Regions from separate parts of the Rhizobium sp. ZW T2_16 genome, predicted to be linked through region 3. Evidence: riboswitches for the same ligand, from Rfam matches in the RefSeq annotation. Region 3 holds a riboswitch; each other region holds the start of a gene.
What was found. A riboswitch is a leader RNA that binds a small molecule or an ion and turns the genes downstream of it on or off. The one in region 3 is predicted to bind thiamine pyrophosphate.

Region 1 (5,228 bases), 190 kb from region 3:
TGACATATTCCTTGTCGAACAGGTTCGTCGCGTTGATCGAAAGCGTCACGTCGTCCTTCACCTTGTAGCGGATGGCAGCATCGAACAGTGTGCGTGATGCCAATGCGATGGTGTTTGCATCGTCGGCGTAAGTCGGGCCGAGGTAACGCATGCCGAGAGCAAGGCTCAAGTCACCGAGAATACCGTTTCCAGGGATCGTATAGTCAGCCCAGAGAGAGACCATGTTCTTTGGAACGCGCGCCGGCCGCTTTCCGACATTCGCAGCAACAAGATCCTCCTCAATTTCTGCATCCCAATAGGAGTAACCAGCCGTCAAGTTTAGAGTATCAGAAAGAGCGACCTTACCCTCTAATTCCAGACCGCGGACGTTTATCTTGCCGATCTGATACTGGAAATAAGTTGGCGCGGAGCCATACTGGAGGACATTCTTTTGAGTCAAATCAAACAGCGCAGCCGTAAAGAGTATGTCGGTGCCCAGCGGCTGGTATTTTGCACCAATCTCGTACTGGGTTCCTTCCTGTGCTTTGGCCTCGCCCACCAGCGTAGAACGGCTCGCGCCGATCGGCTGGAAAGATTCCACGTAGCTACCATAGAACGAGAGCTCATCCGTCGCCTTGAATGTCAGTCCCGCCCGTGGGGTGAAGGCTTCGTCAACAGCACTGTCGCTGCCTGAATCAGTATCGGCATGATCGTAACGCCCACCGAGGGTGAGTATCCAACGCTTGTCGAACGTCAACTCCTCCTGAAGATAGATGCTCTTCGTCGCCTGAGTGCCTTCGGTTATTGACGCAGGATAGAATCCGATACTGCCCGCCCCAGAATAGACCGGATCAAATGGATCGATCGCCGGCAGTACGCCATCAAGACGACGCTCCCGAAGCTTGTCATGCTCATAACTTACACCGAGGAGAGTGCGGCTATCAAAAAGACCGAAGCTCGCGTCATATTGGAGCTGGTTATCTATATCGAAGCGCTTGGCTTCTCCATAAACACCGAGCGCGCCGCGATCTGCCGCAGGATCGGCTGAGGTCGCGTAAACGCCTTCATAAGTCAGATCGAGATTGGTGTAGCGGGCATTCTGCCGGAACTCCAAACCATTTCCGAGATTCTGGCGAAAGTCATAACCGATGTTTCGCTCAATCGTGTCCATATTGTCGAAATCCGGTTCACCCAGATAGGTTTCCGAATCGATTTCGTCTCTCAGGCTATAGGGAACGCTGTGAGATGTGCTGCCATTCCGCTTGTTGTAGCTGGTCAGCAGCGTGAAGTCCGTATCAGCAGAAGGACTGAAGGTCAGCGCCGGGGCAATATAAACTCTGTCATCCTGGCTGTAATCAATACCCTGCTTCGCGTCCTGCCACTTGGCGGTCTGACGATAGGACCAGACTCCATCCGGGTCGATCGGACCACCGAAATCTGTACCCGTTTCGATGTGATCCTCGCCGAAGGTCGTGTAGACCTCACCAAACTTGTAGTCTTGCGGCCGCTTGCTGATGGCGTTGACGATGCCGCCGGGCTGCGAGATGCCAAAGAGCGTCGAGTTTGCGCCCTTCAAAACCTCCATCCGCTGCATCCCATACGGCTCCATGCGACTGCCCGTAAAATTGATACTACGTACCGGCAATCCATCGAGGAATGTGCTCTGCCCAGTCGAATAGAACCCGCGGATCAGATAGTGATCATATCGGTTGTCTGATCCATAGACGTCGGTCAGCACGCCCGGCGTATAGGAAAGCGCTTCATCGAGCGTCTTCACGCCACGCTCCTCAAGTTCCTTCTCAGTGACGACCGAAACGGCTGCCGCTGAATCGAGGATCGGCGTGTCGGTCTTCGAACTCGTGCGCGAGCTTTTTTGCAACGATCGTCGAATCGGGCCCGACCGGCGAACCATCGCCCTGCAGGATAATCGGCTTCAACATCGTGCCGGCATCGGTCTCTTCGGCATTCTGAGCAAGAGCTTGCAGCGGCAGAACAATGGCGCAGCTGGACAAAAGCACGAGAAAACGACCGCGATTGCCGGTCTTTTTTGCGAAAGCATTGAAAACGGTAGAGCCAGACATAAAAGTGCTCCTTGAGCATACGCGAGCAAAATCAGAGGCTTCGCAGCATCAAACGCAAAGCCAAAAAATATGATTGATAAATCAGGAATTATCGGTCACCAGAAAGTGAGTCAATGCGCGAAGACTTACACCGGCAGCGTATCAACACTATCTGCGGCCGATATGCCACAGGCTGATCGATCATCTTTCGCCGGAAGACACGTCCGGCGTTTTCAGATAGCTGACGACCGCATCCGAAATCATCTGCTTGTGGCGCGCCATTAACCCCTCCTCGGAAAGATCGCGCCTGAAAATCGCGCCGAACGTGTAGCGATTGGAGACACGGAAGAAACAGAAGGCGCTGATCAGCATGTGAACATCGATTGCATCCGTGCGGCGCAGGAAAACACCATCTCGCCCGCCCCTGTCGATGATTTTTTCCAACATCTCGATGATTGATATGTTCAGATCGAGAAGCGTTTCCGACCTGCGCATATGAGCGGCGCAATTGATGTTCTCGCTGCTGACGAGGCGGATGAAATCGGGATGCGCTTCGTCATAGTCAAACGTTTCGGAAATGAGCACGCGCAATGCATCTTCGGCTGAAAGATCATCAAGCTGAAGATCCGCCTCCAGCGTTCTGATCTGTCTGTAGGAACGTTCCAACACAGCGAGGTAGAGATCTTCCTTGCCGCCGAAGTAATAATAGATCATCCGCTTGGACGTGCGCGTCTTCTCGGCGATCGCATCGATGCGGCCACCGGCCAAACCATGTGTCGCGAACTCTTCGGTCGCAGCATCGAGAATGTCCGCCTTCGTTCGTTCGGGATCGTTTTTTCGGCGCTGTTGCGGTCTGGCAGACATGGAAACGTAACTCCGGAGCTCCACCGGCCGGAGCGAATTCATACCCGTCTCGTACTCCGCTTGAAACGGTCATTCAACACTGCCCTCTTGCAAGTCCTGCATCATCTGATCTATCAGGGGCCGAACAGGGGTGCTCCGTATTGCCGGGGTTGAGATTCGGTCGTCATGACCGTGGACCCTTAAGCTGATCTGGATAATGCCAGCGGAGCGAGGTATAAGATGTTTTCCGGCGCGCAGATTTCCCTTTACCCGATGTCCGACGATTTCGTCGACGTCATCCTCGGTGCCTTGTCCGCGCTTGATCCCTATCGGGATCAGTTGAGGATCGAAACCGACGATATTTCGACGCTTCTTGTCGGTACGCCCGATATTGTCATGGCCGCGATGCGCGATCTCTTCGTTGCCGCCGCAAAATCCGGCAAGCATTGCGTCATGCATGCAACGCTGTCGCGCGGCTGCCCCGGCGAGCCGGACGATCCGATCTGCCATGTTCCCGAGATGACCGGGCCGCTCGCCCCGCTGGATGAGCGCAAGGCGCAGGCATTGACTGCCGTCTCCTCCATCCCGCTTGCCGGACAGCCGACTGCCGCGCAATTTTCTCTCTACACACTCGGCATCGGCCAGCACATGGACGAGATCTATGGCTGCATCGATTTCATCAAGTCGTCAGGCGTGTTCGACAAGTCGAAAAACTTCTGCACGAAACTGCGTGGCGATGCCGCTCCGGTTTTTGCAACCATGGGAGAGGCCTTCGTTCGTTTCGGGCCACCGCAGGGCCATGTGACGATTGATCTGACCGTTTCAGCCAACAGCCCGAGCGCCATCTAACGCCCTTACGGACAAGCCGATGTCGTCGAGCACTTCGCCCATGCGCGGACCTATGCTCCGCACCCATGCCTTCCGGGCCTTGCCGGCTCTCGTTGCCGCGAGCTGTATGCTGTTCGCATGGGAGATCTATTGCCGCTCCTCAGGCATTTCTGAGACGACGCTGCCCGCACCATCCCAGGTGCTTCTTCAGGCATGGCTCAATCGCGACGCCCTGTGGGCCAATACCGTGCCAACGCTGCGTGCCACCCTGCTGGGCTTCTCGCTATCGCTGGTTCTCGCGTTCCTACTATCAATGGCGATCGATTTCTCCACCCTAATGCGGCGGGCGCTTTTTCCGATCTTCATCGCCAGCCAGACTTTGCCGCTGGTGGCAATCGCACCGCTGGTCGTGCTGTGGTTCGGTTTCGGCCTTTTGCCGAAAATCCTGCTCGTGGCGCTCGTCACCTTCTTTCCGATGCTGGTCGCCTTGGCCGAAGGGTATGCCGCCACCGAAAACGAAGTCGAAGACCTGCTTGTCTCGATGGGCGCATCCCGCTGGAAGCGCTTCCTGCTTGCCCGCCTGCCCTCAGCGCTCCCCTATTTCTTCGCCGGATTGCGCATCTCGATTACCTATGCCGTCGTCGCGGCCATCTTCGCTGAATATGCGGGAGCGGCGAAAGGCCTCGGCATCTACATGCTCAATGCGAAGAACAATTTCCGGCCGGACCTCGTGCTCGCCGCCGTGCTGGTCAGTTCGCTGCTGACACTGCTTCTGTTCAGCGCCACTTGGGCCGTGCAGCGGCTGGCCGCACCGTGGATCGACAGTGGAGCGGGGCGACGCCCATGACCGAACCGCTGCTTTGCCTCGACAAGGTTTCGCTGAGCTACGGTGATATCGATGTGCTGCACGATATCTCGCTGGATGTCATGCCCGGCGAATTCGTCTCGATCCTCGGGCCTTCGGGGGCGGGAAAATCGACCATATTCAAGCTTCTCACCGGCGCGGCGAATGCCGACAGCGGCGAGATCCGCTTTGCCGGCAAGCCGCTTCTGCCGACAGATCGACCATTCGCCTTCATGCCACAACGCGATGCACTCATGCCCTGGCGGCGGATCATCGACAACACGATGCTTGGCCTCGAAGTTCAGGGAATGCCGCGAAAAGAGGCGCGAAAGCGTGTCGCGCCATTGTTTGAGGAATTCGGCCTCGGCGGCTTCGAGCAGCATTACCCGCAAGCGCTCTCCGGCGGCATGCGCCAGCGCGCGGCACTGCTGCGCACCGTCGTTCAGGAAAAGCCGGTCCTGCTGCTCGATGAGCCGTTCGGGGCGCTGGATGCGCTCACCCGCAACCAGATGCAGATCTGGCTCGAGGCTATGTGGCTCAGACATCGCTGGACGATCATCCTGATTACCCATGATGTACGGGAGGCCGTGATGCTTTCCGACAGGATCCACCTGCTGTCGCCGCGCCCTGCACGCGTTGAGCAGACGATCGCGGTTCCCCTGCCGCGTGCACGC
Region 2 (5,228 bases), on a different contig from region 3:
ATGCCGATACAGCGAGATTTGGATAATCTGTCCAACAGCCGGGCCGTAACGGCGGCTGAACGGTTTGTCGGTCTTGAAGGTGATGTGGCCGTCCAGCGTGAGCTGCTTGCCCAGACAGAGGATTCGCTGCGCAGGATCGATGAGCTCAAACTGCTTGTCGAGCGGATGAGCGGTACGATGAGCGAGGCTTCGCAGAAGCCGCTTCTTGAATCGACGGCGGGTTTGCGTACCGTCTCGGCGCGTGTTTCTGAACTTGCCAAGACCAACTTCACCATGGCTGGCTTTGCTGTGAAGCTGGAGCCGCTTCTCGCATCGCTCGACGCCGGATCGACAAAGCTGATCGTGATCGCTTCCGACTGGCAGAAGAAGAGGGCGGAAGCCACGGCCACTCTGACCGGCGCAATGGCCGGGCTGAAGAATTTCGTTGCCCAGGCTCAGGAAGTCGGCAAGGAAGATAGCGAACGGTCGGCAAACCTTTCGGTCGTCGCCATGGTGGTCGGTACGATATTGGCGATCGCTGGCGGCCTGATGCTGGTCGAGACATTGCGCGGCCCTCTGCGCCGGGTGACCGAAGTGATGAAGCGTCTTGCCGACGGCGACCTCGAAGTTTCGATCGAAGGCCGCGAGCGTGGCGATGAGATCGGTGACATGGTTCGTTCCGTTACGGTATTCCGCGACGCTGCGAGAGAAAATGTTCGGCTGGAGCAGGAAGCCGCCGCCGCCCGGGAGCTCTCCTCGGCGGAAGCAGAACAGCGTGCCGGCGAACGTGCCCGCATCGCGGCCGATCAGCAGCATGCGTTGACCGCGCTCTCGGGCGTGCTCGGCAATCTGGCCGAGGGCGATCTGGCAACGGGGATGGACGAAAATCTCCCGGCAGATTTCGTCATGATGGCCAGAACCTATAATCAGGCTGTCGATGCTCTCCGTGCGACTTTGTCCGAAGTCGGTTTTGCGGCGCAGGAGATCAATGGCGGTACGGCCAATCTTTCCGCCTCCGCCGACGATCTGGCGAAACGCACGGAACAGCAGGCGGCCGCGCTGGAGGAAAGCTCTCGGGCTTTGCGCCACTTGAGCGATGTTGTGCGTAGCACCGCTACCAATGCCCGTCAGACGTCTCAATCGGTCAACGAGACCGAAGAGTTCGCCGTCCGCTCAGGCGAGGTCGTGGCACGCGCAGTCAATGCCATGGGCGAGATCAGCCGCTCCTCCGACAAGATCAGCCAGATCATCGGCGTCATTGACGAGATCGCCTTTCAGACGAACCTCCTGGCGCTGAATGCCGGCGTCGAGGCTGCTCGCGCTGGTGAAGCAGGCCGCGGTTTTGCTGTTGTCGCCCAGGAGGTCCGCGAACTGGCCCAGCGCTGCGCGGGTGCGGCTCGCGAGATCAAGCAGTTGATTTCGGCAAGTGCAACGCAGGTCGAAAGCGGCGTGCAGCTCGTCGAGGAAACCGGCGAAGCACTCTCCAGGATCATTGCTCACGTCACCGATGTTCGAAAACTGGTGGCACAGATTTCCTCGGCTGCCGCAGAGCAGTCGACTGGCATCACGCAGGTCACGCAGGCTGTCAACGACGTCGAACTGATAACCCAGCAGAATGCCGCCATGGTCGAGGAGAACAATGCCGAAATACGTGGCCTGCGTCACCGGGTGGAGGATCTGACCCAGAAGATCGGCCGCTTCAGGACCAGCGACAGCAGCGGGACCTATTACCAGGAGCCTCAGCCGCGTTTGCACCGTAGCAGCGCCGCATGACGTGAAGGCAGATGCCCAGAATCTCGTGAAACTTCAAAAGCCGCCGCCAGACACGACGGCGGCTTTCGAGGCTAAGGCTAAGCCCGCATCTCGCCGCATTTGCGTAAAAAGGCTGGAATCGCGGATCATCATCCGGTAGTTGTTGATCATGACAGGGGCGTCCGGCGAAAGCCGGGCTGAGAAGTACCCTTTGAACCTGAACCAGATCATGCTGGCGGAGGGAGTCGTTCGGGTCTTCGTTCTTGACGTCGTATCCCCACGTCGACCTCCGCCTCAAAAGGAGGCGCAGATGGCAGACGATTCCGCTCAATCATTGAAACCCGGCGCATTGCTGGCAGCGATGCGGCAGAAAAATCCATTGGTGCAGAACATCACCAATTTCGTCGCGATGAACATTGCCGCCAACGTGATGCTGGCTGCGGGCGCATCTCCTGCAATGGTGCACAGCCCGGAAGAGGCGGCGGAATTCGCGGGCATAGCGGCGGCACTGACCGTCAATATAGGGACCATCTCGCCGGACTTTTTCGACGGCATGAAGCAGGCCGCCGAGGCTGCAAGCGAAGCGGGAAAACCCTGGGTACTCGATCCGGTCGCGCATTTCGCGACCGCCTATCGGCGTGCCGCCGTTTCAGCGCTTCTGGAGCACAGGCCGACGGTAATCCGCGGCAACGCTTCCGAAATCATTACGCTTGCCGGCGAGCATGCATCGGGGCAGGGGGTGGATTCGGGTGACAGCGTGGCTTCTGCGCAGGCTGCTGCCCGCGCTCTTGCCATTCGTCATGGCTGTGTCGTCGCCGTGACCGGGGAACGGGATTTCGTCACCGACGGTCATCGTGCCGTTCATGTTCTCGGTGGATCTGCGCTGATGCCGAAAGTGACGGCGCTCGGTTGCTCGTTGACCTGTGTCATCGGCGGTTTTGCAGCAACCGTGCCGGACAAGCCGTTTGAGGCAACGCTTGCGGCGCTTGCCTTGTTTGCTGCAGCTGGCGAACTGGCGGGACGGGACGCTCATGCGCCGGGGTCCTTTGCCGTGCGTTTCCTCGATCTGCTTGCGGAAGTGACGCCGGATGCCGTTGATGCCGTAGCGCGGGTGATACCGGCATGAAGCAGTTCGACCTTTCCCTTTATCTGGTGCTGGACCCGGATCTTTGTCGCGTGATCGGCATGGTCGAGACGGCGCGACTTGCCGTGCTGGGCGGGGCAACGATGGTGCAGTTGCGCGACAAGCAGGCAACGACCGCAGAGATGATCGCGACGGGCCTGCAGCTGAAAGCTGCCCTTTCAGGGGCCGGCGTGTCGCTGATTGTCAACGATGATGTGGAGGCCGCGCTCGCGATCGGTGCAGATGGTATTCATGTCGGGCAGGAAGACATGAATGCGACGGAGGTTCGAAAGCGTGTTGGCGATAGGCTAATCCTTGGTCTCTCCGTAGAGACGGAAGATCTGGCGCGACGGGTTGATCCGGCGGTGGTTGATTATGTCGGCGTCGGTCCGGTCTTCGCGACCGGCACGAAGCCGGATCACAAGCAGCCGATCGGTTTTAAAGGCCTTGCGCGGATCGTGGCGGCATCCCCGATACCCGCAGTCGCGATCGGCGGCGTCAAGATTCAAGATGTCGAAGAAATCTTTCGCGCAGGGGCAACGGGTCTCGCGGTCGTATCCGCCATATGCGGATCGCCCGATCCCCAAGCTGCCACAAGATTGATCGCCGATAAAATTGCGGAGGTGAAGAAATGATGATTCGCAATGTCTTGTCGATTGCCGGCTCCGATCCATCCGGCGGCGCCGGCATACAGGCGGACCTCAAGGCATTTTCCGCCCGCGGCACTTATGGCATGGCAGTGCTGACGGCGTTGACGGCCCAGAATACGCAGGGCGTGACCGCCATTCACGCGTTGCCTCCGGAGTTCGTTCGTGCCCAGATCGAGGCGATTTTTGCCGACATAACGGTCGATGCGGTAAAGATTGGCATGATCGCCAATGCGCAGATTGCGCGCACCGTTGCAGAATTGCTTGAGACCCATGCGATGGGTATTCCGATCGTGCTTGATCCGGTGATGGTCGCAAAGGGTGGCGCTCCACTTCTTGCCTCCGATGCCGGTCAAGCGGTTATCGACCGGCTGCTGCCGCTTGCTTCCGTCATCACGCCGAACCTTCCCGAAGCTGCAGTCCTGCTGGGCGAGAATGAGGCTAAGACACGGGCGGAAATGGCCAACCAGGCGATGGGTCTGCTACAGCAAGGACCGGGTGCCGTGCTGATCAAGGGAGGCCATCTCGCCAGCGATGACAGCCCAGATGTACTGGCGGATAGTGGTGGCGTGACCTGGTTTGAAGGGCCGCGCACGACGACGAGGAATACCCATGGCACCGGCTGCACCCTGTCGAGCGCCGTTGCCGCCGAACTTGCCAAGGGACGGTCCATGGTGGAGGCGGTGAAGTGGGCGAAAGCTTATCTGGCCAAGGCTATAAACGCTGCCGACACGTTATCCGTCGGCAGCGGACACGGGCCGGTCAATCATTTCGTCGAGCTGTGGGAGAATGAGGTCACCCGCCGGTGACGCTCATGTGTCGCGCGACGGCGGGGCGTTTGTGAGTGCGGTCGATGATGAAGTCATGGCCTTTCGGCTTGCGGGTGATCGCCTCATCGATAGCATTGGCGAGGTAATCATCATCGTCGGAGCCGCGCAAGGCGGAACGCAGGTCCGCGGCGTCGTTCTGGCCGAGACACATGTAGAGCGTGCCGGTGCAGGTGAGGCGTACGCGGTTGCAGCTTTCGCAGAAATTATGCGTCATCGGCGTGATGAAGCCTAATCGTCCATTTGTTTCCTTTACCTCGACATAACGGGCGGGACCGCCTGTCTTGTAAGGAATTTCGGAAAGAGTGAACTGCTCTTCTAGGCTTGCCCGAACCTGCGACAGGGGGAGATAGCGGTCAGTGCGGTCCTCTTCGATCTCGCCCATCGGCATGGTCTCGATCAGCGTCAGGTCCATGTCCCGGCCATGTGCGAAACGGATCATTTCCGGGATTTCATGCTCATTGAAATCCTTCAGCGCCACGGCATTGAGCTTGATCTTGATCCCGGCTTTCTGGGCAGCATCAATACCGTTCATGACCTGACGGAAATTGCCCCAGCGGGTGATAGCCTTGAATTTCGCTTCGTCGAGCGTGTCGAGCGAAACATTGATGCGGCGCACACCGTTGTCATGAAGCTCTTGCGCATAACGGGCAAGCTGCGAACCATTGGTCGTCAGCGTCAGCTCATCGAGCCTTCCTGCATCGATTTGTTTTCCAAGCGCCTCGACCAGGAACATGATGTTCTTGCGCACAAGCGGTTCGCCGCCTGTGAGTCTCAATTTGCGAACACCCTTCGCGATGAAGGCGGAACAGAGACGTTCCAGCTCTTCGAGCGTCAGCAGGTCCTTCTTCGGCAGAAAAGTCATGTTTTCTGCCATGCAATAGGTACAGCGGAAATCGC
Region 3 (5,228 bases):
AAAACCAGATCGGCCGTCTGATGGAAATGGGGATCGAGGCCGATATCATCCTCTTCCATCCCTATGACCGCTGGGGCTATTGCACGATGACGGAGGAGCAGGATTTCCGATATCTCCGTTATATCGTCGCGCGTATCGCCGCCTACCGAAATGTCTGGTGGTCGCTCGCCAACGAATACGACTTCCTTCTCGATACGAAGCCGATGGAGCGCTGGGACCGCTTCTTCCAGATCATCGAGGAAGGCGATCCGCTGCGCCATCCGAAGTCGATCCACAATGGCGATGTGGACAAGAATTACGATCACCGCAAACCTTGGGTGGATCACGTCTGCATCCAGAACTGGGACGTCAAGAAGACGCTCGACTGGCGCGCCGCCTATGGCAAGCCTGTCGTCAACGACGAGCCCGAATACGAAGGCAATATCCCGAAGGAATGGGGCAATATCGATGGCCACGAACTGGTTCATCGCTACTGGCTGACGCTTTGCCGTGGCGGCTATATCGGTCACGGCGAAACATTCCTCGATGCCAATGACGAACTCTGGTGGGCAAAGGGCGGCGTGCTTCATGGCGAGGCATCGGCGCGTATCGACTTCCTCCGCAAGATCTTCGAGGAGGATGCCGTCAATGGCCTGACCCCCATGCTGGAACGGGGCACGACCTACAAGCGGGTATCCGCGGCTCAGGATGGCGACGTCCGTTACATCTATTTCGGCGAGCATCAGCCGGTCGAATGGGCGCTCGGCCTGCCGGAAGAAGATGGCGACTGGGAAATCGATCTCATCGATGTCTGGAACATGAGCATCACGCCGCTGGAGAAGGGGCCGCTGCCGAAGGTTCACCCGCAGCGCATTACCGGTGGTTCTCATATCACCAACCAGTTTGCCGCCGCGTTCGGGCTGACGCTGCCGGGCCGGCCATATCTTGCTGTGCGCATACGCCCACGCAAGACGCATTAGAGAGGTATCATCATGGCGACGGTTCAAGTCTCCGATCTGCGCAAGAGCTTTGGTGCGCTCGAAGTGGTCAAGGGTGTTACGATCGACATCCGGGATGGGGAATTCCTCATCCTGGTTGGCCCGTCAGGCTGCGGCAAGTCGACCCTTCTCAGAATGATCGCCGGCCTCGAGGACATATCCGCAGGGCGTATCGATATCGGCGGGCGTGTGGTCAACACGCTGTCGCCGAAGGAACGGAACATCGCCATGGTGTTCCAGAACTACGCGCTCTATCCGCAGATGACGGTCGCCCAGAACATGGGCTTCTCGCTGGAAATCTCCGGCATGAAAAAGGCCGAGATCGACAAGAAGGTTGCGGAAGCATCCGAAATTCTCGGACTGACCCCGCTCCTGCAGCGCAAGCCGTCGCAATTGTCCGGCGGCCAGCGCCAGCGCGTCGCCATGGGCCGCGCGATCGTTCGCGATCCCGACGTCTTCCTGTTCGACGAACCGCTTTCCAACCTCGATGCCAAGCTGCGTGTGCAGATGCGCGCCGAGATCAAGGCGCTTCACCAGAGACTGGCGTCGACCATCGTCTATGTCACCCACGACCAGGTCGAGGCGATGACCATGGCCGATCGAATCGTCGTCATGCGCGGCGGCTGCGTCGAACAGATCGGCACCCCGCTGGAGCTGTACGACCGTCCGGATAACATGTTCGTGGCCGGCTTCCTCGGATCGCCTTCAATGAATTTTCTGCGCGGCAAGATCGAGGGCCAGTCCCTTCTTATTCCGGGCGGAGAGCGACTGGCGCTGCCATCGCTGCCGAAGGGTGGAAGCAGTGGTGACGTCGTGGTTGGCATCCGTCCGCAAGGCTTTGCCGTAGGCACGCAGGATGGCGCCAAGGCGACGATCAAGGTGGTTGAGCCGACCGGCGCAGACACGCATGTTCTGGCCGATGTCGGCGGCACGGAAGTCACCTGTGTCGTCAACGACCGGGTGGATTTTGCGCCCGGTGAGGAGATCCGTCTGTCGATCAGTTCCGCCAAAGTCCACTTCTTCGATCCCGCGAGTGAAGTGCGGCTCGATTGAGGTAAAGCCGACTGCGAGCCCGCGAGATTGAGCCCTCCGATTTCCCGCGGTGCTTGCATCACCTACTTGACCCGCTAGCTCGCCTGTCATAGCCTCATCGCATTCACCAGGGGTGTCCCGTCAAGGGGCTGAGATTCTGCTATCGCGCGCAGTGACCCGTTGAACCTGATCCAGTTCATACTGGCGTAGGGACGGTGCAAAACGCTGCGATAATTCTCAAATCCGTAAACCGGATTCCGTGATCGGCGTTCTTCCATCTTTCCGGCTCTAGGACTGGGTCTCCAACCTTGAAACTTGGAGCCTCACGATGAATATTGCCGCCAAAAATCAAAGCCCGACCGTTACCTCGGGCGCATTTCCGGCTTCCACCAAGATCCATGTTGCGGGCAGGGAATATCCCGATCTCCGCGTGCCGATGCGCGAGATCGCGCTTCACCCGACATCCGGCGAGCCGCCAGTCCTAGTCTATGACAGTTCCGGCCCCTATACCGATCCTGCCCATATCGTCGCGATCGACCAAGGCCTTCCGCGCCTGCGCGAAAACTGGGTTCTTTCTCGCGGCGATGTCGCCCGATACGAGGGGCGGCACGTCAAGCCGGAGGATAACGGTTTTGCCACCGGCGAGCGGCTGACGCCCGAGTTCCCCATCCGCAACATGCCGCTCAAGGCGAATGCAGGCCGGGCCGTCACCCAGCTCGCCTATGCCCGCGCAGGCATCATCACGCCCGAAATGGAATTCATCGCCATCCGCGAAAACATCGGCCGGCAGGCTGCGAAGGAAGCCCTGACGCGGGATGGCGAAAGTTTCGGTGCGCATATCCCGGATTACATCACGCCGGAATTCGTACGCCACGAAGTTGCGGAAGGCCGCGCCGTCATTCCGGCAAATATCAACCACCCCGAAAGCGAACCGATGATCATCGGCCGCAATTTTCTGGTGAAGATCAACGCCAATATCGGCAATTCCGCCGTCACCTCGTCGATGGCGGAAGAGGTGGAAAAGATGGTCTGGGCGATCCGCTGGGGCGCCGATACGGTCATGGATCTTTCGACCGGCCGCAACATTCACAATATCCGCGAATGGATCATCCGCAATTCACCGGTGCCGATCGGCACGGTGCCGCTCTATCAGGCGCTGGAAAAGGTCAACGGCATTGCCGAGGATCTCACCTGGGAGGTCTATCGCGATACGCTGATCGAGCAGGCCGAGCAGGGCGTCGATTATTTCACCATCCATGCCGGCGTGCGGCTTTCCTATATCCACCTCACCGTCAATCGCGTCACCGGCATCGTTTCGCGGGGCGGGTCGATCATGGCCAAGTGGTGTCTGCATCATCACCGCGAGAGTTTTCTCTACGAGCATTTCGACGAGATCTGCGACATCGCCCGCGCCTATGACGTGACCTTTTCGCTGGGCGACGGCCTGCGTCCCGGCTCGATTGCCGATGCCAATGATGCCGCGCAGTTCGCCGAACTGGAGACACTCGGAGAACTAACGAAAATCGCCTGGGAAAAGGATTGCCAGGTGATGATCGAAGGCCCCGGCCATGTGCCGATGCACAAGATCAAGGAGAACATGGACAAGCAGCTGAAGACCTGCGGCGAGGCGCCGTTCTATACTCTCGGTCCGCTTACCACCGATATCGCGCCCGGCTACGATCACATCACCTCCGCCATCGGGGCTGCGATGATCGGTTGGTTCGGCACCGCCATGCTCTGCTACGTCACGCCGAAGGAACATCTGGGCCTGCCGGATCGCGATGACGTCAAGACCGGTGTGATCACCTACAAGATAGCAGCCCATGCCGCCGATCTGGCAAAAGGCCATCCGGGGGCGCAGCTGCGCGACGATGCCCTGTCGCGCGCCCGTTTCGAGTTCCGCTGGGAGGACCAGTTCAATCTGTCGCTCGACCCGGATACGGCGCGGAATTTCCACGACGAGACGCTTCCCAAGGACGCACACAAGGTGGCGCATTTCTGCTCCATGTGCGGGCCGAAATTCTGCTCGATGCGGATCTCACACGATATCCGCGCCGAGGCGCAGAAGGAGGGGCTTGAGGCGATGGCGGCGAAATATCGCGATGGTGGTGATCTCTACATGCCGGTGGAAAACCCATTGGCAAATGCCGGGAGTGAGGCCTGATGTCTCTGTTTCTCGTCAAAGGGGCCGGCGTTGCCGGCCTCACGGTGGCTTATGAACTTCTCAGGCGCGGCGAAGATGTCGATATCGTCGATTATCAGGATACGATCGGGCAGGGCGCATCGCATTTCGCCGGCGGCATGCTGGCGCCCTATTGCGAGCGTGAGGCGGCGGAAGAGATCGTGCTGACACTCGGGCTCGATGCCGCCGATTGGTGGGACAGGGCGGTGCCGGGTGCGGTCATTCGCAACGGCACGCTGGTCGTGGCGCAGCCGCGTGACTTGGCCGATCTCACTCGGTTTGCTTCGCGCACACGCGGTCATGTCTGGCTTGGCAGAGACGAAATCGCCGATCTGGAACCGTCGCTTGTCGGCCGGTTCGACAAGGCGCTGTTCTTCGAAGGTGAGGCGCATCTCGATCCGCGCCGGGCATTGGCAGGGCTGGCAAAGGCGATCCGCAACCATGGCGGACAGTTTCACCTCGGCTGGGGACCGCCGCCCAGGAAAAACTATACCGCCGTTCTCGATTGCACCGGCCCGGCAGCCATTCCCCATATTCCGGGCCTACGCGGCGTGCGAGGCGAAATGCTTTATCTGGAGACCCCCGATGTGGCTCTATCGCGTCCGGTCCGGATGCTGCACCCGCGCCATCCGATCTATGTCGTGCCACGCGACGATCACCGCTTCATGGTCGGTGCAACGATGATCGAGACGGAGGATGACGGGCCGATTTCGGCGCGCTCGCTGATGGAATTGCTGAACGCGGCCTATGCGCTGAATCCTGCCTTCGGCGAGGCGCGGGTGGTGGAAACCGGTGTCGGCATCCGTCCTGCCTTTGATGACAACGTTCCGCGGGTGGTGGAAATGGAAGGCGGATTGGCGATTGCCGGCATGCACCGCCACGGCTTTCTGCTGGCGCCGGCCATGGCGAAAAAGGCTGCTGGCCTGCTTTCCAACGGCTATGCCATTCAGAAGGAACTGACCCTATGAACCTCATCGTCAATGGTGAAACTCAGTCCGTGGAGACGCGCACGCTTGCGGAGCTTCTGGCCGCGCTCG

Region 1: linked by a shared signal. The riboswitch ahead of ACI3K0_RS16005 (YkoF family thiamine/hydroxymethylpyrimidine-binding protein) and the one ahead of thiC (phosphomethylpyrimidine synthase ThiC) in region 3 are both predicted to bind thiamine pyrophosphate.
Region 2: linked by a shared signal. The riboswitch ahead of thiM (hydroxyethylthiazole kinase) and the one ahead of thiC (phosphomethylpyrimidine synthase ThiC) in region 3 are both predicted to bind thiamine pyrophosphate.

What each region holds. Positions count from the first base shown of each region.
Region 1 is NZ_JBJDRG010000005.1:271,626-276,853, reverse strand. Features, by position in the region: gene ACI3K0_RS16020 (TonB-dependent siderophore receptor) at 1-1,756, opposite strand, end outside; gene ACI3K0_RS16015 (hypothetical protein) at 1,779-2,060, opposite strand; gene ACI3K0_RS16010 (TetR/AcrR family transcriptional regulator) at 2,241-2,903, opposite strand; TPP riboswitch at 3,020-3,132, shown strand; gene ACI3K0_RS16005 (YkoF family thiamine/hydroxymethylpyrimidine-binding protein) at 3,123-3,731, shown strand; gene ACI3K0_RS16000 (ABC transporter permease) at 3,751-4,557, shown strand; gene ACI3K0_RS15995 (ABC transporter ATP-binding protein) at 4,554-5,228, shown strand, end outside.
Region 2 is NZ_JBJDRG010000016.1:62,698-67,925, reverse strand. Features, by position in the region: gene ACI3K0_RS24595 (methyl-accepting chemotaxis protein) at 1-1,752, shown strand, start outside; TPP riboswitch at 1,896-1,992, shown strand; gene thiM (hydroxyethylthiazole kinase) at 2,042-2,857, shown strand; gene thiE (thiamine phosphate synthase) at 2,854-3,489, shown strand; gene thiD (bifunctional hydroxymethylpyrimidine kinase/phosphomethylpyrimidine kinase) at 3,489-4,310, shown strand; gene moaA (GTP 3',8-cyclase MoaA) at 4,297-5,228, opposite strand, start outside.
Region 3 is NZ_JBJDRG010000005.1:82,201-87,428, forward strand. Features, by position in the region: gene ACI3K0_RS15150 (DUF5060 domain-containing protein) at 1-959, shown strand, start outside; gene ACI3K0_RS15155 (ABC transporter ATP-binding protein) at 972-2,030, shown strand; TPP riboswitch at 2,129-2,240, shown strand; gene thiC (phosphomethylpyrimidine synthase ThiC) at 2,338-4,173, shown strand; gene thiO (glycine oxidase ThiO) at 4,173-5,159, shown strand; gene thiS (sulfur carrier protein ThiS) at 5,156-5,228, shown strand, end outside.